2 regions of the Dactylosporangium sp. CA-139114 genome follow, and region 2 is predicted to be linked to the other one. Evidence: riboswitches for the same ligand, from Rfam matches in the RefSeq annotation. Region 2 holds a riboswitch; the other holds the start of a gene.
What was found. A riboswitch is a leader RNA that binds a small molecule or an ion and turns the genes downstream of it on or off. The one in region 2 is predicted to bind thiamine pyrophosphate.

Region 1: it holds a riboswitch for thiamine pyrophosphate, as region 2 does, so the genes downstream of both, thiS (sulfur carrier protein ThiS) here and ACQP2P_RS39765 (ECF transporter S component) in region 2, are expected to answer to the same signal.

Annotation. Positions count from the first base shown of each region.
Region 1 is NZ_CP192080.1:8,427,176-8,437,957, forward strand. Features, by position in the region: gene ACQP2P_RS37695 (hypothetical protein) at 1-451, opposite strand, end outside; gene ACQP2P_RS37700 (DUF3040 domain-containing protein) at 813-1,196, opposite strand; gene ACQP2P_RS37705 (DNA polymerase IV) at 1,360-2,667, opposite strand; gene ACQP2P_RS37710 (hypothetical protein) at 2,735-3,193, shown strand; gene ACQP2P_RS37715 (alkaline phosphatase family protein) at 3,416-4,570, opposite strand; gene ACQP2P_RS37720 (class I SAM-dependent methyltransferase) at 4,567-5,283, opposite strand; gene thiC (phosphomethylpyrimidine synthase ThiC) at 5,294-6,802, opposite strand; gene thiD (bifunctional hydroxymethylpyrimidine kinase/phosphomethylpyrimidine kinase) at 6,875-7,663, opposite strand; gene ACQP2P_RS37735 (thiamine phosphate synthase) at 7,660-8,175, opposite strand; gene ACQP2P_RS37740 (thiazole synthase) at 8,169-8,933, opposite strand; gene thiS (sulfur carrier protein ThiS) at 8,926-9,129, opposite strand; TPP riboswitch at 9,129-9,239, opposite strand; gene thiO (glycine oxidase ThiO) at 9,265-10,308, opposite strand; gene thiE (thiamine phosphate synthase) at 10,305-10,782, opposite strand, start outside.
Region 2 is NZ_CP192080.1:8,866,836-8,877,617, forward strand. Features, by position in the region: gene ACQP2P_RS39740 (ArsR/SmtB family transcription factor) at 1-114, shown strand, start outside; gene ACQP2P_RS39745 (hypothetical protein) at 98-871, shown strand; gene ACQP2P_RS39750 (hypothetical protein) at 899-1,495, shown strand; gene ACQP2P_RS39755 (acyl-CoA dehydrogenase family protein) at 1,560-3,464, opposite strand; gene ACQP2P_RS39760 (alpha/beta fold hydrolase) at 3,503-4,327, opposite strand; TPP riboswitch at 4,380-4,494, shown strand; gene ACQP2P_RS39765 (ECF transporter S component) at 4,573-5,142, shown strand; gene ACQP2P_RS39770 (ABC transporter ATP-binding protein) at 5,146-6,474, shown strand; gene ACQP2P_RS39775 (energy-coupling factor transporter transmembrane component T family protein) at 6,501-7,256, shown strand; gene ACQP2P_RS39780 (PHP domain-containing protein) at 7,335-9,062, shown strand; gene ACQP2P_RS39785 (hypothetical protein) at 9,059-9,445, shown strand; gene ACQP2P_RS39790 (aminotransferase class IV) at 9,542-10,429, shown strand; gene ACQP2P_RS39795 (HAD family hydrolase) at 10,472-10,782, opposite strand, start outside.

The DNA of each region.
Region 1 (10,782 bases), 440 kb from region 2:
GGTGGCCCGGTTTCAATGTGTTCGTCCTGTGCGTTTCGGCGTGGTCGGGATCATGGTTTCCGGCGCATGCCGAGTAATTGCCGGTATGGGGCAGATGCAGTTGTTCAGCGCTCGTGAATTGACTGCTATGCGCGATAGAACGAAGGCACGGAATTGGTGGCCCGGCAAGGATGCATTCCGTCAGGAATCGCAGCGGCGGCGGGATTGGGGATTGGCCCGACGGCATGCCGGGAAGTTGCGGCGCATCCACGCGGCTGCGGAAACCGCCCCGGCCCAGCCACCGTCCGATCTCCGCCGACCCGCCGTGGACCAAGTTCAGCATCACGCTTGCCCGACGCGAGAATCCCACCGGCCGCAGCCGCACAATGGCACTGCCGTACCAGCGCTCGCGCAGCAGCCGCGCACACCGATCCAGCGGGTTGCCGATCCGGTCCGCCGGGACCACGGTCACCTTGGATCTGGCCGCGTGATGTCGCGGCATCCGGTCTCGGGCGCCGGCCCCGGCCGCGTGATGTCGCGGGATCCGGTCTTGGGCGCCGGCCGCGCGATGTCACGGCGTCCGGTCTTGGGCGTTGGCCGTGCGGCGGAGGACGGAGCCGGCCCCGCGACGTCACGGACGGTCGGCTGGGACGCGGCCGCCACTGTGATCATGGCGCAACGAAAAAAGCCGCACCGAGGCGCGGCAAATTGCCCTCGACATCGGGGCGGGTGCGCGGCGGTGTCAGGGCAGGCTGCAGCTGGACAGGCCATCCACCGCCGTGGTGGGCGACCGCTGGCGGTCGCCCTCAGGCCCGTGCCCGCTCAGGCGGCCGTCAGAGGTCGCCCTCGGGGCGGCGGCGCCAGCGCTCCTCGAGGCGGTCCACCAGGCCGCCGCGGCGCTGACGGGTGCGGCGCGTGGCCGTTCCGCCGACCACGTGCAGGTCCGTGGACTGGCCCCGGCGGTAGGCCTGGACGCCGAACGCCAAGGCGCACAGCATCACCAGGAAGCCGCCGACGCCGAGGAGTGGGATGGAAATGGCGACACCGTAGACAAGCAGCGCCATGCCGGCCAGCAGCAGGATCCCTGCGGCGATCATCCGGCGCTTGGCATGGAACCGCGGGTCGGTGGCGCGCACCGCCGAAGCGAACTTGGGATCCTCGGCTAGCGACCGCTCGATCTGCTCGAACAGCCGCTGCTCGTGCTCCGAGAGCGGCACGGCACTCCTCCCCGGTCGCGAAGGCCGGCCCTGGACGGGCCGGCGGTCCGGCACAGCCGGACGGCTGCGTACTGGCAAGTTTACGAGGGGGCCAACCCGTCGGAAAGCGGGACGATGGTCCGGCCGTGCCGATTTTCCGACCAACTTCCCGATGAGGTGGCTCCTATGCCCTTCCATTGTGTCCTCTCGGGGACCCGGTTGCCCCCTCCCCGCGCGGTGCGGCTCCGTTTCCGTCGGTGCGCATGCCGTCACCGCGGAGCAGGCTGGCGGGCTTGACGAGGCCCTGGCCGAAGCGCGCGGCGACCGCGTCGGCGGCTCGTTCGGCGTCTCGCCAGCCGTGGTCGCGCTCACCCAGCGTCATCTGCCGGGGCGCACCGTCGGCGTGGACGAGGCCCTCGACGCGCACGCCGATGAGCCGGATTCGCTCGCCCGGGCGTGCGGCCTGGAACAACGCCCAGCCGAGCTCGAAGATCTCGCGGGCGACGTCGGTGGGGACATCTACTGTGCGTGATCGGCTCAGGGTCTGGAAATCGGCGAGCCTGATCTTCACCGAGATGGTCCGGCCGGCCTGCCCGGCGTGGCGGAGGCGCTCGGCGACCTTGCCGGACAGGGCGAGCATCGCGCGTCGGATGGTCGACAGGTCGCTGACGTCGACGTCGAAGGTCGTCTCCGCGCCGATGGACTTTTCCACATGTTCGGGAATCACCCGTCGGGGGTCACGCGCCCAGGACAGCTCGTGCAGATGGCGGGCCGCGGCCTCCCCGACGGCGGAGCGCAGGAGACCGACCGGGGCGGACGACAGGTCGCCGATGGTCTTGAGCCCGAGCCGCTGGAGGTGCTCGGCCGTCCGCTCGCCGACGCCCCACAGCGCCTCGACGGGCAGCGGGTGCAGGTATTCGAGCTCGCGCGAGCGCGGGACCACCACCATCCCGTCGGGCTTGGCGCGGGTCGAGCCGAGCTTGGCGAGGAACTTGGTGCCGGCCACCCCGACGGAGCACGTGAGCCGCTGCTCCTGCGCGACCCGGCGACGGATCAGCGCGGCGATCTCGGCCGGGCGGCCGAGCAGCTTGAGCGCCCCGGCGACGTCGAGGAACGCCTCGTCGAGGGAGAGCGGCTCGACCAGCGGCGTGACGTCGCGGAAGATCGCCATCACGGCGCGGGAGGCCTCGGTGTAGGCCGCGAAGTCGGGCGGCAGGAACACCGCGTGCGGGCACAGGCGCTGGGCCCGGGCGCCCGGCATCGCGCTGTGCACGCCGTATTTGCGCGCCTCGTAGCTCGCCGCGGACACGACCCCGCGCGGCCCCGCCCCGCCGACGACGACGGGCTTGCCGCGCAGCTCGGGCCGCCGCCGGATCTCCACCGACGCGTAGAACGCGTCCATGTCGACGTGCAGCACGGTGCAGCCCGTGTCGTCGGCGTGCGGTCCGAACTCGCCGGCGCCTCCGCGTGGTACCACCTGACTTCGCCCCACATCGCGAACCTTAGCGGCACCCCCTGACAATATTGACGAGAACTTAGGATTGCCTTACCTTCCGGGTATGGCTCACGTCGCGATGACCTCGCCCCTGGCGCCGGTCGTCGCGGCCGTCGAGGGGCTGCGCCGCCGGCATCCGGCACTGACCGGCAGCGTCTTCCCCGGTCTGGTGATCACCCCGACGGCCGACTGGACAAGAGCCATGAACCAACAAGCCGCAGCCGTACTGGTCGTCGCCGGCTGGACCCGAGCCCGCCGCGTGCCGCTGCTCATCCCGGGCGAGACGTTCGTCAACCGCGCGGGGCAGCTGGGCGTACGCCGAGCCGACGTCGCCGTGCTGGCCGGCGATCCCGCGGCCGGCGCACCGGGCGTGATCGTCGCCGCGGACCGGGACGAGCTCCTGGCCCTGGTCGCGCGACACACGGAGGCGCCGGGCGCGCGGCTCGCGCGGCACGTACGCCACCTGACCGCCCTGCTGGCCACAGCGGCACAATCGCCGGCCAAAAACCCTGTCGGGGTATAAATCCGAAATGTCGGGCTGAGGGACGAAGCCCGACATTTCGGCTCGGAAGCCAGCTCGCCGGCACAGGTCCACAAGCGCAATCGCCATGCTCGGCCGCGCCCGACCAGCGACGCGAAGCCGCGCTGACCGGACGCACAGCCAGCAAGGCAACCCGCCGCGAGTCCGCGCCCCGCCGGGGACGACCAGCGCTCGAACCGCAAGACCAGCCGGGCGAAGCCTCGCTCAGCGGCGGACGACCAGCAACGGGATCTCCATCTCCGCGGTCGTGTTCGCGCCGTGGAAGGCCACCATCTCCGCCAGCCGGGCCGGCTCGTGGGCGCTGGCCATCACGACCCAGCGCTCGCGGCATACCACCACCACGTCGCCGATGCGCTGCAGGTGGGACTCGGGCACGGGGCCGAACCAGCCCGACGCCACCGCCTCGTCGCGCTCGGCCACCCACGCGCGGTCGCCCAGCACCTCGCGCCACGCGCTCAGGACGTCCGCCCGGGCGCCCGGCAGCGTGTGCAGGTACCGTACCCGCGCCTCGCCGGCCACGTGGGCCAGGCCCGCGCTCAGGCGCTCGTCGCGGTCGAGGTCGATGCGGCGGTCGGCCGGGATGTCGAGCTGGCCGTGGTCGGCGGTCACGATCAGGGCCGTGTCCGGGGGCATGCCGTCCACCAGGCGGGTGACGAGGCGGTCGGCGTCGGCGGCCGCGCGGTGCCAGTCGGGCGAGGCGATGCCCGAGTCGTGGCCGGCCTTGTCGACGTCGTTGAGGTAGCCGTACACGAGCCTGGAGCCGGCCAGCGCGGACAGCATCTCGTCGGCGATCGCGTCCGGGCGCACGCCGGGGCCGAGGCGCGCGCCGCGGTACGCCGACAGGGACAAGCCGGTGCCCTCGAACCTCGGGTCGGTCACGACGGTCGGGGCCAGGCCGGCCTCGCTCGCCCGGGTGAACGCGGTCGGCACCGGCTGCCAGGTGGCCGGGTCGGGCTCGTCCGTCCAGTGCAGATGGTTGACGACCTGGTCGGTGCCGGGGCGGTGCAGGTTGAACCCGACGATGCCGTGGCGGCCGGGTGCGGTGCCGGTGCCGAGGGTGACCAGGCTGACCGGGGTCGTCGACGGGAAGCCGGACGTGATGGGGCGGCCGAGGCCGAGGCGGCCCGCGGCGATGTCGGTCATCGTCGGCGCGTCGGGCGCGGCCAGGGGCAGCTGGTGCCAGCCCAGGCCGTCGAGGAGGACGACCGCGATCCGCCGCACCCCGTCCAGCGCCCCGGCGAGGCCCAGCGCGTCCGGCTCCCCCGGGACGCCGAGCGCGTGCAGGGCCGTTGGCATGACGTCGGCCAGGCTGTCGTGGCCGTAGCGCGGCTCGATGGGGTCGAGCGGGCCCGGGGTCATGTGCGGCGGGCGAGCAGGTGGAGCTGGGTCGCGATGTCGCGGTACGGCGGCGTCCCGGCCAGCGCCAGCTCGAACGCGGCGAGCGCCTCGGGCTCGCTCTCCGCGACGGTGCCGGGCACCAGGTCGGCGACGACGCGCACCCCGTGCACCTGCTCGACGGCCAGGCCGCACTCGTCCAGCAGCGCGGTGGCGCTCTGGGCGTCGTAGCGGCGGCGGAGCCGGTCGCGGGCGTCGCCCCGGCCGTCGGGGCTGGCCACGAGCAGCGAGGCAGCGGCGAGGTGGCCGCCGATCGCGCGGGCCAGCACCGCGGCGGCCCGGTTGGCGACCACGACGCTGGCCGCGCCGCCGGGGCGCAGGGTCCCGGCGAGCGCGGCGACGACCTTGTGCGGGTCGTCCACGACCTCGAGCAGGCTGTGGCAGAGCACCAGGTCCACGCTCTGCGGCCGGACCAGGTCGGCCAGGCCGTCGCCGTCGCCCTGCACGGCGGTGACCCGCTCCCCCACCCCGGCCTCGGCCGCGCGCCGGGTGAGCGCGGCGAGCGCGTCGGGGCTGGCGTCGACGACGGTGACGGTGTGACCGGCCTGCGCGAGCGGGACGGCGAAGCCACCGGTGCCGCCGCCGACGTCGAGGGCGTTCAGCGGCCGGGCGGCCCGGGCCAGCTCGTCACGCAGCACGCGCCAGACCACGGCGGTGCGGGGCGCAGAAGACTCCACCCAGACGACCTTAGTGGAGCAGCGGCAGGTACACCTGACCGCCCGCCTCGGCGAACTCGTCGGACTTCTGCCGCATGCCCAGCTCGGCGTACTCGCGCAGATCCTGGCTGATCTTCATGGAGCAGAACTTGGGCCCGCACATGGAGCAGAAGTGCGCGGTCTTGGCGGGCTCGGCCGGGAGGGTCTCGTCGTGGTACGCGCGGGCCGTGTCCGGGTCCAGCGCCAGGTTGAACTGGTCCTCCCAGCGGAACTCGAAGCGGGCCTTGGACAGCGCGTCGTCCCACGCCTGGGCGCCCGGGTGGCCCTTGGCGAGGTCGGCGGCGTGCGCGGCGATCTTGTAGGCGATGACCCCGGCCTTGACGTCGTCGCGGTCGGGCAGGCCCAGGTGCTCCTTGGGGGTGACGTAGCAGAGCATGGCGGTGCCGTACATCGCGATCATCGCCGCGCCGATGGCCGAGGTGATGTGGTCGTAGGCGGGCGCGATGTCGGTCGTCAGCGGGCCGAGCGTGTAGAAGGGCGCCTCGTGGCACCACTCCATCTGCAGGTCCACGTTCTCCTTGATCTTGTGCATGGGCACGTGGCCGGGGCCCTCGATCATGACCTGCACGTCGTGCGCCCACGCGATCTTCGTCAGCTCGCCCAGGGTCTTGAGCTCGGCGAGCTGGGCCTCGTCGTTGGCGTCGGCGATCGAGCCGGGGCGCAGGCCGTCGCCGAGGGAGAACGCGACGTCGTACCGCGCCAGGATCTCGCACAGCTCCGCGAAGTGCGTGTAGAGGAAGTTCTCCTCGTGATGGGCCAGGCACCAGGCGGCCATGATCGAGCCGCCGCGGGACACGATGCCGGTGACCCGCCGGACGGTCATGGGCACGTAGCGCAGCAGCACCCCGGCGTGCACGGTCATGTAGTCGACGCCCTGCTCGGCCTGCTCGATGACGGTGTCGCGGTACGCCTCCCAGGTCAGCCGGGTGGGATCGCCGCCGACCTTCTCGAGGGCCTGGTAGATGGGCACGGTACCGATGGGCACCGGGGAGTTGCGCACGATCGCCTCGCGGGTGGCGTGGATGTGCCGGCCCGTGGACAGGTCCATGACGGTGTCCGCGCCCCAGCGGGTGGCCCAGGCCAGCTTGGCGACCTCCTCCTCGACGCCGGAGGAGACGGCGCTGGTGCCGATGTTGGCGTTGACCTTCACGAGGAACCGGGAGCCGATGACCATCGGCTCGCTCTCGGGGTGGTTGACGTTGTTGGGCAGGATGGCCCGGCCGGCGGCGATCTCGGAGCGCACCAGCTCCGGCTCGACGCCCTCCCGGATCGCCGCGAACCGCATCTCGCGGGTGATCACGCCCTGGCGCGCGTAGTGCAGCTGCGTGCGCTCGACCGGGCCGCGCTCGGCGATCCACGCGGCGCGCAGCGGCGGGTCGCTGACCGGTCCGGACGTGTCGTACAGCCGGACGGGCGGGTTGTCGCCGGAGAGCTGCACCTCGGCGAAGGGCACTCCCTCGACGAAAACCTTACGTTTCATGACAAACCTCCCATAAAAGGGCATGGATGACCTGAGGAAGCGGCGACGTCGACGCCTGCAGAGCGGTGGTGCCTAGAAGGGGCCCCAGGCCAGCGGGCCGTGGCCGGCGCCCAGGGTCCAGGACGCCGAGCGGGTGAGGGCCGAGTGGACGTAGGACTTGGCGCGCGCGAGGGCGACCGGCAGCTCGTCGCCGGCCGCGAGCCGGGCGGCGGTCGCGGCGGCGAAGGTGCAGCCGGTGCCGTGGTTGTTGGTCGTGTCGATCCAGGGGGCGCTCAGCAGCGAGGTCTGGCCGTCGTACCAGACCGCGTCGACGGCCTCGGCACTCCCCCGCAGGTGGCCGCCCTTGACCACGACGCACCGGGGCCCGAAGGCGGCCAGGTCCCCGGCGGCCTTCGCGGCGTCGTCGGCGTCGAGCACCTCGCGGCCGAGCAGCACGGAGGCCTCGCGCAGGTTCGGCGTGACCACGGCGGCGTGCGGGAAGAGCAGGTCGAGGTACGCGCGCTCGGCGTCGGCGGTGAAGAGCCGGTCGCCGGAGGAGGCCACGAGCACCGGGTCGACCACCAGGTTCGGCAGCCGCGGGGCGAGCCGGGCCACGAGCGCGACGGTGTCCGGGGAGGCCAGCATGCCGGTCTTCACCCCGGCGACGGGCAGGTCGTCGAGGACGGCCTCGAGCTGGGCCTCGACGAACCCCGGGTCGACGGCGGAGATGGCCCGCACGCCCGCCGTGTTCTGCGCGGTGAGCGCGGTGATGACGCTGGTGCCGAAGACGTCGTGCGCGGCGAAGGTCTTGAGGTCGGCCTGGATTCCGGCGCCGCCCCCGGAGTCGGAGCCGGCGATGGTGAGCGCCACGGGCGGGTTCATGCGGCCAGCAGCTCCTTGACCAGGCGGGCCGGGTCCTCGGCGCGCATGACGGCACCCATCACGGCCACCCCGGCGGCGCCCTCGTCGAGGCAGTCGCGGACGCGGCCGGGGGTGTCGACGCCGCCGAGCGCGAAGACCGGCACGGGCGCGGCCATCGCCATGCGGCCCAGCGCGGCCAGGCCCAGCGGCGGGCCGTAGCCGGGCTTGCTGCGCGTGGCGAAGATCGGCGAGAGGGTCACGTAGTCGACGGGGTCGTCCCCGGCCGCGACCAGCTCCTCGAGCCCGTGGCACTTGCGCAGCGCCCCGTCCTCCTCCAGCAGCAGCCGGCCGCCGACCTGGTCGAGGAGGCTGCGCAGGGTGGCCGCGAGCTTGAGCCGGCGCCGCGGCGGGAGGTCGTGCTCGCGCAGGACCACCACCCGGGCCCCGCCGTCGACGGCGCCCGCGATCACCTCGTCGAGCGGGCGCCCGGTCTGCCGGCGGTCGGTGAAGACGATGAGGCCGGGCTCTACCACGGCATACCTCCGGTCGGGCTGGATGCGGTCGCGTGCAGGCGCCGGGGGATGCGCCCGGCCAGGTGGGCCAGCCGCCCGGCCCGCACCGCGAGGCGCATCGCCTCGGCCATGCGCGCCGGGTGCTCGGCCCGGGTGACGGCGGAGGCGAGCAGCACGCCGTCGCAGCCCAGCTCCATCGCGAGGGCCGCGTCGGAGGCGGTGCCGATCCCGGCGTCGAGGATGACCGGGACGGTGACGAGCCGCCGGATGAGCGCGATGTTGTGCGGGTTGCGGATGCCCAGGCCGGAGCCGATGGGGGCGCCGAGCGGCATGACGGCCGCGCAGCCCACGTCGGCGAGGCGCTGGGCGAGGACGGGGTCGTCGCTGGTGTACGGCAGGACGGTGAACCCGTCCCCGACGAGCCGCGCGGCCGCGTCGAGCAGCTCGACCCCGTCGGGCAGCAGGGTCTCCTCGTCGCCGATCATCTCGAGTTTCACCCAGGCGGTGCCGAAGGCCTCGCGGGCGAGGTGGGCGAGCTTGACCGCCTCGGTCGCCGTGTAGCAGCCGGCCGTGTTGGGCAGCACGCGCACCCCGCAGCGCTCGACGACGTCGAGCAGCGAGGGCGCGGCCGGGTCGAGCCGGCGCAGGGCGACGGTGACGAGCGCGGTCTCGCTGGCCCGGATGGCCGCCTCGAGGGCCGCGTGGCTGGTCGCCCCGCCGGTGCCCAGGATGAGCCGGGACGGCAGCTCCACGCCGTCCAGCACGAGGGCGTCAGCCACCCTGCACCGCCGTCAGCACCTCGACCTGGTCGCCCTCGGCCGGGCGGGTCTGCTCCCAGCGCGACCGGGGCACCACGTCACCGTTGAGGGCGACGGCGATCCCGCGCGGGTCCTCTCCGGCGAGCGCCTTCACCACGTCGGCGACGGTGATGCCCTCGTCGACGGTCGATGCGACGGCGTTGACCACAAGCTGCATGGAACTCACTCCTGCCTCCCTGCGCCGGCATGATCCGGATCAGGTTCTACGGTCGGGGGCTCACAGCCCCCCTCTCAGCCCGGTCGCACCGGACTCCCGTGGGGTACGCGTCCGACGATAACGCCGCCGGAGCCGTCAGGTAAAGCGCCCGGCCCCGAAGGCCCGCACGTCCACCCCGGTCGCGCCGAGCAGCGCCAGCTCGGCAACGGCCGCGGCGGTCGCCGGGGCCAGCAGCACCCCGTTGCGGTGGTGGCCGGTGGCGACGATCACCCCGGATTCGAGCCGGTCGATGACCGGGGCGTTGTCGGGCGTGCCCGGGCGCAGGCCGGCGAGGGTCTCGGCCAGGACGAGCTCGGCGACCCCGGGCAGGAGGTCGGCGGCCGGCTGGAGCAGGTCCAGCACGCCGCCGGCGGTGACCGTGGTGTCGGGCCCGCGCTCCTCCTCGGTGGCGCCGACGACCAGCTCGCCGTCGCGGCGCGGCACGAGGTACACGTCCCGGCCCCGGGCCACGCCCCGCACGACGTGGCGCAGCAGCGGCTCGGCGCCCCGCAGCCGCAGCAGCTGGCCCTTCACCGGGCGCACCGGCAGCCCGGTCAGCGCGGCCGAGGCGGCACCGGCCGCGACGATGATCACATCGTCCCGCAGCGTGGACGGGTCGGCGACGTCCCGCGCCTCGAACCGCACCGGCAGGGTGCGCAGGGCCCGCAGCAGGAGCCGGGGATCGACCTGGTGATCGCCGGGGGCGAGGGCACCGCCGCGGACCCGCGGGGCGAGCAGCGGCTCGCGCTCGCGCAGCTCGCGGCCGGTGAGCGGCTCGATCGCGGTGCCGGCGCGGCGGTAGAAGCCGATGAGGCGGTCGATCTCGGCCTGGTCGTCGGCGGTGAGCGCGACGAGGAGGGTGCCGTCGGTGCGGTACGAGATCGGCAGTGCGGTCCGGGCCTCGACCCGCGCGGCGAACGAGGGCCAGCGGCGCATCGACTCGAGCATCAGCGCCTGCAGATCCTCCTCGCCGAAGACGGCCTCGGCCGTGGGCGCGAGCATCCCGGCCGCGACCAGCCCGGCGCCCCGCCCCGGGTCGGCGTCGTACACCGTGATGTCGCCGGCCCCCCGCTCGACGAGCTCGAAGGCGACGCTGAGCCCGATGATCCCGCCGCCCACGATGCCGATGCTCATGCTCATGCCGAGAACTCCAAGGCCGCCGCGTACGGGTCCGCCGCGCCGCTGATCGCGCCCACCACGGCGACGGCGTGCGCCCCGGCCGCGAACAGCTCGCCGGCCCGGGCCGCGGTCACCCCGCCGATCGCCACCACCGGCACGGGCACCGCCTCGGCCACCGCGCGCACCCCGGCCGGGCCGATCGCGTCGGGCAGGCCGCTCTTCGTGGTGGTCGCGAACGCGGGCCCGACGCCGAGGTACGAGGCCCCGTCGGCGACCGCCCGGCGCGCCGTGTGCGGATCGCGGGCGGTCGCGCCGAGGATCGCGTGCGGGCCGAGGATGCGCCGGGCGGCGGCCACCGGCAGGTCGTCGGCGCCGACGTGCCCGCCGTCGGCCCCGGCCGCGAGCGCGAGGTGCAGCCGGTCGTTGACCAGGCACGTGCGGCCCAGCTCGCGGCACATGGCCAGCACGCGCACGGTCAGCTCGAAGGCCTCCCGA
Region 2 (10,782 bases):
GGCGCCGGCGTCGTGCGCGGCTCCCGGCGCGGTCGCGAGATCGCCTACGCTCTGATCGATGAACACATCGCGCACATCGTCGCCGACGCCGTCAGCCATGCGCGCGAGGGCTGAGCGCCTCGCGGCGGCGGTCCTGGTGGCGGCGCTGGCCGTGACCGGCTGTTCCGATGGCGCGAAACCCTCGTCCTCGTCCGGTGCCCCGGCCACGAGCAGCGCCGCGCCCGTGGCGACCGATCCCGCGTCCGTGTTCAAGGCGGCCGTCGCGAAGACGAACAGCGTCGCGCTGTCGTTCACGATCGACTCGGACCTCGGCACGCTCGGGCAGATGCAGGGCGACGGCGCGTCCGACCCCGCCAAGCAGGCGACCGCCTACAAGGCCGAGCTGCTCACCCCCGACCGGAAGATCGACATTTCGGCGGTCCTGGTCAGCCCCGACCTGTACCTGCAGGTCACCGGGATCACCACCGACCGCTGGGCGCATCTGGACGTCACCAAGGTCAAGTCGCTGTCCAAGCTCGGGCTCGACGCCACCGGCAGCCCGACCGGCCTGGGCGCCCTCCCCGGCGAGATCGTCACCGTGACCCGGACGGGGCCGGGCGCGTTCAGCGGCACCCTGGACAAGAGCAAGACCCCGGTCGCGGCCGGCGCCGGCGCGACCGAGGCGCTCAAGAGCGTGCCGTTCGAGGCCACGGTCGACGCGAACGGCTACGTCACGCAGCTCGTCACGCACACCCCGCCGCTCGGCACCGCGCCCGCGTCGAGCACCACGGCGAAGTTCGCGAACTTCGGCAGCGGGACGATCAAGATCGAGCGCCCGGACTCCGCCACGGTCGAGCAGGCGCCGGATTCCCTCTACCAGACACTGCAATAACCCGCGGCGTAGGCGACGCTGGGAGCCATGAAGCTCTATGCCGACCGCGCCCCCGTCGCCTTGCGGCAGTTCCTGACCGACGCGCTCGTCGTCGTGTGGGTGTACGCCTGGATCCGGCTCGGGATGAGCCTGTTCGACCTCGTCCAGAAGCTCGCCGTGCCCGGCCAGAAGCTCGAGGGCGCCGGCAACGGGCTGGCCTCGAACCTCAGCTCGGCGGGCGACAAGATCGACAAGGTGCCCGGCGTCGGCGACTCGATCGCGACCCCGTTCCGCAACGCCGCGAACGCCGCGACCTCGCTGGCCAACGCCGGCAAGGAGCAGCAGGAGATCGTCAACGACCTGGCCTGGATCCTGTCCGTGGTCGTCGTGCTGGTGCCGGTGCTGCTCGTCGTCGGCGTCTGGCTGCCGCTGCGCGTGCGCTGGGCGCGGCGGGCGGCGTCGGCCGCGAGGCTGCGCACGGTGACGGCGGGCCGGGACCTGCTGGCCCTGCGCGCGCTGGCGACGCAGCCGCTCAAGCGCCTGATCAAGGTCGACCCCGAGGTGGCCGCCCGGTGGCGCCGCGGCGACCCGGAGACGGTGGAGGCCCTGGCCGAGCTCGAGCTGCGCTCCCTCGGCCTGCGCTGAACGCCGGCCCGGGCGCAGGGAAAGGGGCCCCGGCGATCGGACCGGGGCCCCGCGAGTCGAACCGTCAGAAGCGCCGCCGCACGTCCTCGGCCGTGGAGGGGCCCGGCGACCAGTCCGCGGTGCTGGGACCGTCGGTGGTGGCCGGCACGATGCCCTCCTCGAGCGAGAGGTACCGCCCGGCCAGCACCCGCTTGGCCGCCGAGACCTCCACCGAGTCGGCGTTGGTCCACAGCTCGGCGAACAGCGCCTCGGCCCGCAGCGTGGCCTGCCGGCAGAACAGGTCCGCCAGCTCCAGGCCCTCGGGGCGCTCGGCGAGCTCCGTGCGCGCCTTCACGCACGCGGCGGACATCGCGAACAGCTCGGCCCCGATGTCGACCACGCGGCCGAGGAAGCCCTGCTTGTGCTCGAGCTTGCCCTGCCAGCGCGCCATCGCGTAGAAGGTCTCGCGGGCCAGCCGGCGCGAGGCCCGCTCGACGTAGCGCAGGTGCGGGGCCAGGGCGCCGAACTCGGCGAAGCCGCCCGGCAACTGGCCCTTGCCCGCGACCAGGGTCGGCAGCCACCTGGCGTAGAAGCCGCCGGCCTTCCCCGCCGCCTTCGCCTTGCGGCCCAGGCCCGCGTCGGGGTCGATGATGTCGCCCGCGACCGAGAGGTGCGCGTCGACGGCCTCCCGGGCGATGGCCAGGTGCATGATCTCCGTCGAGCCCTCGAAGATCCGGTTGATGCGCAGGTCGCGCAGGATCTGCTCGACCGGGATGGCCCGCTCGCCGCGCGCGGCGAGGGAGTCGGCGGTCTCGTAGCCGCGGCCGCCCCGGATCTGCACGAGCTCGTCGGCGACCTTCCAGGCCAGCTCCGAGGCGTACAGCTTGACCAGCGCGGCCTCGATGCGGATGTCGTTGCGGTTGTCGTCGGCGAGGCGGCAGGAGACCTCGATCATGGCCTCCATCCCGTAGGTGGAGCCGGCGATGAACGCGATCTTCTTGGCGATCGCCTCGTACGTGCCGATCGGCCGGCCCATCTGCACCCGCTCCGCGGCCCACTCGCGGGCCACGCCGAGGCACCACTTGCCGGCCCCGACGCACATCGCCGGCAGCGACAGCCGGCCGGTGTTGAGCGTGCTCAGCGCGATGCGCAGGCCCTGGCCCTCGCCGCCGATGACGTTCTCCTTGGGCACGCGCACGTCGTGGAAGCGGGTGACGCTGTTCTCCAGCCCGCGCAGGCCCATGAACGCGTTGCGCCGCTCGATGGTCACGCCGGGCGCGTCGCCCTCGACCACGAACGCGGTGATCCCGCCCTTGTGCCCCTCGCTCCTGGGCACCAGCGCCATGACCACGAACAGGGTGGCCAGGGTGCCGTTGGTGGCCCACAGCTTGACGCCGTTGAGCAGGTAGTCGCCGTCCTCGGTGGGCACCGCGGCGGTGCGCAGCCCGGCCGGGAACGAACCGACCTCCGGCTCGGTGAGCAGGAACGCGGACACCTCCCCGGCGGCCAGGCGGGGCAGGAAGCGCTGCTTCTGCTCGTCGTTGCCGACCAGCTTGAGCGGCTGCGGCACGCCGATCGACTGGTGCGCCGACAGCAGCGCGCCGATGGACGGGTTGACCGAGCCGACGAGCATGAGCGCGCGGCAGTAGTCGAGATTGGTCAGGCCCAGCCCGCCGTACCGCTCGTCGATCTTCATCCCGAAGGCGCCCAGTTCCCCGAGCGAGCGCAGCACCTCGTCCGGGATGTGGGCGTCGCGCTCGATCTGCTGGCCGTCCACCTCCGCGCTCAGGTAGGCGGCGAGCTTGGCGCGGAACTCGGCGCCGCGCGCCTCGGCGGCCGGATCGAGCTCCGGCAGTGGGTCGATGAGATCCAGGCGCAGCCGGCCGAGGAACAGCTCCTTGCCGAAGCTCGGCTTGCGCCATTCGGTCTCGCGGTTCTCCTCGATGACCTTGCGCGCCTCCCGTTCCGCGCGCACCGACGTCGCAACCATGGACACCCCCAGGTAGACGCTCCCGAACATCCAGGTTATTACCCGCGGGTAGCGTCGGCTATGCCAACGATCGCGGCCGCGACGGCGGCGGGCGCCTCGTCGGGGATCCAGTGGCTGACCCCGGCCAGCGGCACGAACCGGTAGTCGGCCGCGACGTGCTCGGCACAGGCGCGCGCCGCCGCCGGGCCGATCGCCACGTCCCCGTCGCTCCACACGTACGTCGTCGGCACCGTCGAGGGCCCCAGCCCGACGAGGTCGCGCGAGCCCATCGCCCGGTACCAGTTCAGCGCCGCCGTCAGCGCCCCCGGCTCGAGCAGCGGCCGCACGTACCCCTCGACGTCCTCCAGCGGCGCGAACAGCCCGCGCAGCCGTCGGGCGGAGTCGGCCAGCAGCACCTCCTCGGCCTTGCCCGGCTGCCGGAAGAGCTTGATGTACGCCGAGCGCTCCCGCTGGTCCGGGTCGTGCGCGTAGGCGTAGGCCGACGCGTGCGGGTGCGGCACCGAAACCGCCGTGAGCGTGCGCACCCGGTCGGTGTGCCGCAGCGCCACGTGCCAGGCGCAGATCGCTCCCCAGTCGTGCCCCACCAGGTGTACCGCCGGAATCTCCAGCGCGTCGAGGACCGCCACGACGTCCAGCGCGCACTCGGTGATCCGGTAGGCCTCGACCGTCGCCGGACGGGCGCCCGGCGAGGTGCCCCGCTGGTCGAGGGCGTAGGTGCGCAGGCCCGCGGCGTGCAGCAGCGGGGTGACCGCCGCCCACTCGCCGCTGTGCTGCGGGAAGCCGTGCAGCAGCAGCACCGGGTCCCCGCCGGGAGGGCCGCCGTCGAACACGTCGAACGTGAGCGATCGCGCCGTGATTTTCATGACCAGAGACTACGAGTCGGCGGCGATCACTGTTACCGTCGGGAAACAACTGCACATCCGACAGGGGAGCGCACAGCGCTGAGAGTGCGACGGCCGTCCGACGGCGTCGCAGACCCTCGAACCTGATCTGGGTAATGCCAGCGCAGGGAGCTCGGTCACCTCACGCCAGCCGTCACGTCGGCCCGTCCAAGGGCCGGCGTGACGTCGCGTCTCCTTCTGGTTCGCACGAACTGGGAGGTTCAACCATGCAGACCCGTTGGCGGACCGTCGACATCGTCGTCGCGTCCATCATCGCCGTGGCCTTCGCCGGGGTGTTCTACGCCTGGAACAACCTGTGGAACGCCCTGGAGAGCTTCGCGCTGCCCTGGCGCGCGGTGATCTACGGCGTGTGGCTCGTCCCCGCGGTCCTCGGGCCGCTGGTCATCCGCAAGCCCGGCGCCGGCCTCTACACCGAGCTCGTCGCCGCGATCGTCTCCGCGCTGTTCGGCTCGGCGTGGGGGCTCACGGTCGTGGTGTCCGGCCTGGTGCAGGGCATCGGCGGCGAGTTCGGCTTCGCCGCGACCGGCTACCGCGGGTACAAACTCGTCAACGCCCTGGTCGCGGGCGCCCTCTCCGGCGTGGGCGCCGCGCTGTTCGACCTGAGCGTCTACTACGGCGACACGTTCACGGCCGGCCAGAAGTGGACCTACGCGGCGCTCGTCGTGGCCAGCGGCGCGATCGTCGCCGGCGGCGGCAGCTGGGCCCTGCAGCGGGCGCTGTCGCGCACGGGCGTGCTGGACCGCTTCCCGTCCGGCCGGGAGCGGGTTGCCGTCTAAGCGTTGAGCACCGTCGAATTCCGCGGGTTCGGGTGGCGGCACGCCGGGCGCAAGGCCTGGGCGGTCCGCCACCTCGACCTGCGCATCGAGCACGGCGAGCGGGTCCTGCTGCTCGGCGCCTCCGGGGCCGGCAAGTCCACGCTGCTCGCCGCCCTCGCCGGCCTGCTCGCCGAGGACTCCGGCGAGCAGGAGGGCGAGGTCCTGGTCGACGGCCGCGACGCGCGCCGGCAGCGCAACACGACGGGGATCGTGTTCCAGGACCCGCAGACCCAGCTCGTGATGAGCCGGGCCGGCGACGACGTCGCCTTCGGCCTGGAGAACCGCGGCGTGCCCCGGGCCGGGATCTGGCCGCGGGTCGACGCCGCGCTGAGCGCCGTCGGCTTCCCGTACGACCGCTCCCGCAGCACCGCCGCGCTCTCCGGCGGCGAGCAGCAGCGGCTGGCCATCGCCGGCGTGATCGCGCTGCGGCCCGGGCTGCTGCTGCTCGACGAGCCGACCGCGAACCTCGATCCGGAGGGGGCGCAGCTCGTCCGTACCGCCATCGCCAAGGTCATCCAGGACCTCGACGCGACCCTGGTGCTGGTCGAGCACCGGGTCGACGAGGCCCTCCCCCTGGTCGACCGGACGATCGTGATCGGCGACGACCCCGACGCGGTCTGGAGCCCCGGCGCCCCGCTGCCGGTCCGCCCGGCCGCCACCGCCCCGGGCGAGGCGCTGCTCACCGCCGAGCGCCTGGCCCTGCCGCACACCGCCGCGATCGTCGACGAGGAGGTGCGCGCGGGGCAGGCCCTCGCGGTCGAGGGCCCCAACGGCGCCGGCAAGACGACCCTCGCGCTGCTGCTCGGCGGCCTGACGAAGCCGCGGGGCGGGCGGGTGACGGCCTCGGCCGCGCTGGCCGGGCGGGACGCGGGCCGCCCGCCGCACCGCTGGCGGGCGCGGAGCCTGGCCACGCGGATCGGCTCGGTGTTCCAGAACCCCGAGCACCAGTTCGTCACCGACACCGTCCGCGCCGAGCTGGCCCTCGGGGGCGCGTCCGAGGCGACGGTCGATCGCCTGCTGCAGCGGCTGTACCTCGACCGCCTGGCCCTCGCCAACCCCTTCACGCTCTCCGGCGGCGAACAGCGCCGGCTCAGCGTCGCGACCGCGCTCGCCGCCGCGCCCCGGGTGCTGGTCCTGGACGAGCCGACGTTCGGGCAGGACCTGCGCACCTGGCGGGAGCTGGTGACCCTGCTGGCCGACCTGCGCGACGAGGGCCGGGCGCTGGTGCTGGTCACCCACGACCCGCAGCTCGTGGCCGCGATCGGCGACCGGCGGCTGGAGCTGCGCCGATGACCGGGCCTTCGCCGACGACCGGACCTTTGCCGACGACCGCATCCTCGCCGACGACCGGACCCGCGCCGGTGCACGGGACGTGGCTCGGGCGGCGCGACGCGGTGGCCAAGCTGCTCGCCGCGCTGCTGGTGACCGCGGCCGTCGTCACGACCCTGGACCCGGTCGCCTCGCTGACCGTCATCGGCGCGCTGCTGGTGCTGCTGCCGTTCACTGGACTCGGCCTGGGCACGCTGTGGCGGCGGGGCTGGCCGATCCTGGTCTCCGCGGCCGGCATCTTCGGCTTCACGGTGCTGCTGGGAGCCCAGGACTCGCCGGTCGTCGCGCACGTCGCCGGGCTCGACGTGCGCGAGAACGCGGTCGGCTACGCCCTGCGGCTGCTCGCCGTCGGGCTGCCGGGCTTCGTGGTGTTCGCGACCATCGACCCGACCGACCTCGCCGACTCGCTCGTCGCGCACCTGCGGGTCCCGCCCCGGTTCGCGATCGGCGCCCTGGCCGCGCTTCGCCTGGCGCCGCTGCTCGCCGGGGAGTACCGGCTGATCCGGCTCGCGCGGCGCGCCCGCGGTACCAAGGCCGGGCCCTTCTCCACGCTCTTCGGCCTGCTCGTCGCGGCCATCCGGCGCGGCATCCGGCTGGCGACCGCCATGGAGGCCCGCGGATTCGACCGGGGCGAGCCGCGCACGATCGCCCGGGATACCCGATTCGGGTGGATGGATGCCCTGGTAGTGGCCCTCGGCCTGGCCCTCGCGCTAGCGGTGGTCACGCTGAAGTTCGCACGCACATAGGCATATCGCTACCTGTTGTTCGCCCACGGCATCGAGGGTCGGCGGTGAGAACCACCGGATTCCAGCTGAGGAGCGTTCATGGGCCACGGTCACGGCCACCACCATCACCACGAGGACCTGCCGCAGGCAGCCGGCGACGTCCCCGCGGTGCTCGACGCGTCGATCCCGGACAGCGAGCTCTCGCCCGGCGACGTCTCCCGCCGCGGGTTCCTTCGCCGCGCGGGTCTGCTCGGCGCGGCGGCCGCCGCGGGCGGCGCGCTGGCGAACGCCGGCGTCGCGCACGCGCACGGCGACGAGCACAGCCACGACTTCGACGGCTGGGACCGCCACGGCCACAGCCGCCCGTCGAACAACAACCTCACGTGGCTGGCGGGCGACCACCACATCCACACCCAGTTCTCCAGCGACGGCATGTACCGGGTCGACGACCACGTGCGGCACGCCTCCGCGTTCGGCCTGGACTGGATGGTCATCACCGACCACGGCACCGTCCAGCACTCGAAGATCGGCGTCGACAAGGTCAACCCGCTCATCCGCGGGGCCCGCGACGACTACAAGGACATGCTGGTCTTCCAGGGCCTGGAGTGGAACATCCCGGCCGCCGAGCACGGCACGGTCTTCGTGCACCCGGGCGCCAACGAGGTCGCGGTCCTCAAGGAGTTCGAGGGCACCTTCGACGGCTCGGTGCAGGGCTCGGTCAACCCGGCCAACGTCACCGAGGCCCTCGCGATCGCCGGCATCAAGTTCCTCGGCGACCAGGTCGCCAAGCGGCGGGTCCAGGACGCGCTGTTCCTGGCCAACCACCCGGCCCGCAACGGCATCGACTCGCCGCACGAGATCCGCGGCTGGCGCGACGCCAACCCGCAGATCGCGATCGGCTTCGAGGGCGCCCCCGGCCACCAGGCCGCCGGCATCGCCAAGCCGCTCGGCGGCGGCGCGGGCCGCGGCTTCTACGAGAACGCCCCCAACGCGAACTCGTTCGCCGGCTACCCGCCGGAGAGCTACCGCACCTGGGGCGGCTTCGACTGGATGACCTCCACCGTCGGCGGCCTCTGGGACAGCCTCCTGGCCGAGGGCAAGGCGTGGTGGATCACCGCGAACTCGGACTCGCACGTCGTCTACGAGGAGACGGCGAAGCGCCCCGACAACACGGACTTCGCCACCAACGGCTACCACTTCGACCCGGTGTACGGCCAGCCGGCCAACCTCACCCCCGGTGACTTCTGGCCCGGCTACTACAGCCGCACCCACGTCGGCTCGAGCAACTTCAGCTACGCGGCGGTCATGGCCGGCCTGCGCGCCGGTCGCGTGTGGGTCGACCACGGCCACCTGATCGACGGCCTCGACGTGCAGGTGCGCGTCAAGGGCTCGCCGGTCGGCACCACCCTGGGCGGCTCGCTGCAGCTGCGCCGCGGCCAGCGCGCCGAGCTGGTCATCAAGGTCGCGCTGGCCGCCAAGGCGAACTGGGCGAACTTCGTGCCCAAGCTGGCCCGCGTCGACGTCATCCGCGGTGCCGTCAAGGGCGCCGTGTCCGACCGGGACACGTTCAAGGCCCCCGACACCAAGGTCGTCAAGTCCTTCGAGGTGACCCCGGCCAAGGGCACCGTGTCGTTCACCTACGACCTGGGCGTGGCCGACCAGCCGTTCTACGTGCGCGTGCGCGGCACCGACGGCAACCGCACCGCCCCCGGCTACCTGGGCGCGGCGATCGACCCGGCCGGCCCGGCGATCGACGTGCTCGGCGACGCCGACCCGTGGAAGGACCTCTGGTTCTACGCGAACCCGATCTGGGTCCTCCCCCGGTGATGCGGTTCCCCGACGTCCAGGCGGCCGACCATCACATCCTGGCGGCCGGCCGCCCCGCGTTCACGTACTTCTCCGGCGGGGAGGTCCTCGTCGGCGCCGAGGCCGAGCAGCCCCCTGAGGGTGCTCGCCAGGTGGTGTTCGAGGGCCACGAAGGGCTCAAGGGCACCATCGCGGTGTCGGCGATCCTCGACGGCTCGGCGATCGAGAAGGTCGTGATCCTGGGCGGCATGGCGGCGGTGCCGCAGATGCTGGTCGACACGCGCGACTTCGTGCGGCCGGTCTGGCGCGACGGCGCGCTCACGCTGGTCACCCAGTTCGCCCGCAACGGCGTGCTGGTGCCCTTCGAGCCGCCGAACAACCGCCCCTGCTGCGCGGACCACTGAACCGAGGTTTTGCCGGGGCCCGCTGGGATTCCAGCGGGCCCCGGCTAGTCTCGGGGCCGTGCGCAACGCCCTCGGGGACATCGCGAAGGACTGAAGATGCTGCAGCGGTACGACGAACGCAACGCCGAGCTCAAGTACTGGGTCAACGGCACGCTCCGGCACCGGGACGAGCCGGGCGTCTCCCCGTTCGACTCCGTCGTGCAGGGCGGCGACGCGGTGTGGGAGGGGCTGCGGCTGTACGACGGCGGCATCTACGGCCTGCACGAGCACCTGGCGCGGCTGCGGCGCTCGGCGGTCTCGCTCGGCTTCGAGGGCGTCCCCGCCGACGCCGAGATCATCGCGGCCCTGCGCGAGACCCTGGCCGCCAACGACATGCGCGACGGGGTGCACGTCCGGCTCACCCTGACCCGCGGCGTGAAGGTCACCAGCGGCATGGACCCGCGCCTCAACCGCTCCGGCTGCACGCTGATCGTGCTCGCCGAGTTCAAGGCCCCGGTGTACGACACCGGCGGCCTCACCCTCGTCACGAGCAGCGTCCGCCGGCCTTCCCCGGACGTGCTCGACCCGCGCATCCACCACAACAACCTGCTCAACTCGATCCTCGCCAAGCTCGAGGCGAACGTGGCCGGGGCCGACGACGCGATGATGCTCGACGCGCGCGGCTTCGTCGCCGAGACCAACGCCACCCACCTGTTCGCGGTCGCCGGCGGCGAGCTGCTGACCCCGCGCGCGGTCGCCTGCCCGGAGGGCATCACCCGCGACACCGTCCTGCGCATCGCGCCGCTGCCGGTGCGGGAGCGGGACCTGGCCCAGGTGGAGATGTATACCGCCGACGAGGTGTTCTGCACCGGCACCATGGGCGAGATCGCCGGCGTGGTCGCCATCGACGGCCGCCCCGTCGGCGACGGCAAGGTCGGCCCGGTGACGCGGCAGATCGCCGAGCTGTACCGCGCCCACGCCCGCGCCAATGCCGTCGCCCTCTGAGTTCGAGGCGCTCGCCGGTCGTGTCCTGCCTCGAGGCCGGCCTCACCGCGTCCGGTCTGCCCGCAGCGCCGCCGCCGCCAGCTCCTCGTAGAGCGGCCGGGCCCGCGCCACGAGCGGCTCCAGGTGGGCGGGGACCTCGGCGGGCCGCGGGTCGTAGGGCGCGAAGCCGGTGGAGCGTTCGACGGCGGCGTACCAGTACGGCGCCCACACCCCGTCCGTGTCGCGCCGCCCGGCCGGCCAGGCCAGCATCGCCGGGTCCCAGGCCAGGCCGAGCGCCGCGCACAGGGCGCCCAGCGTGCCGGCCGGGTCGCGCAGCACGTCGGCGGCGTCGAGCACCGGCCCGCCGTACGCCC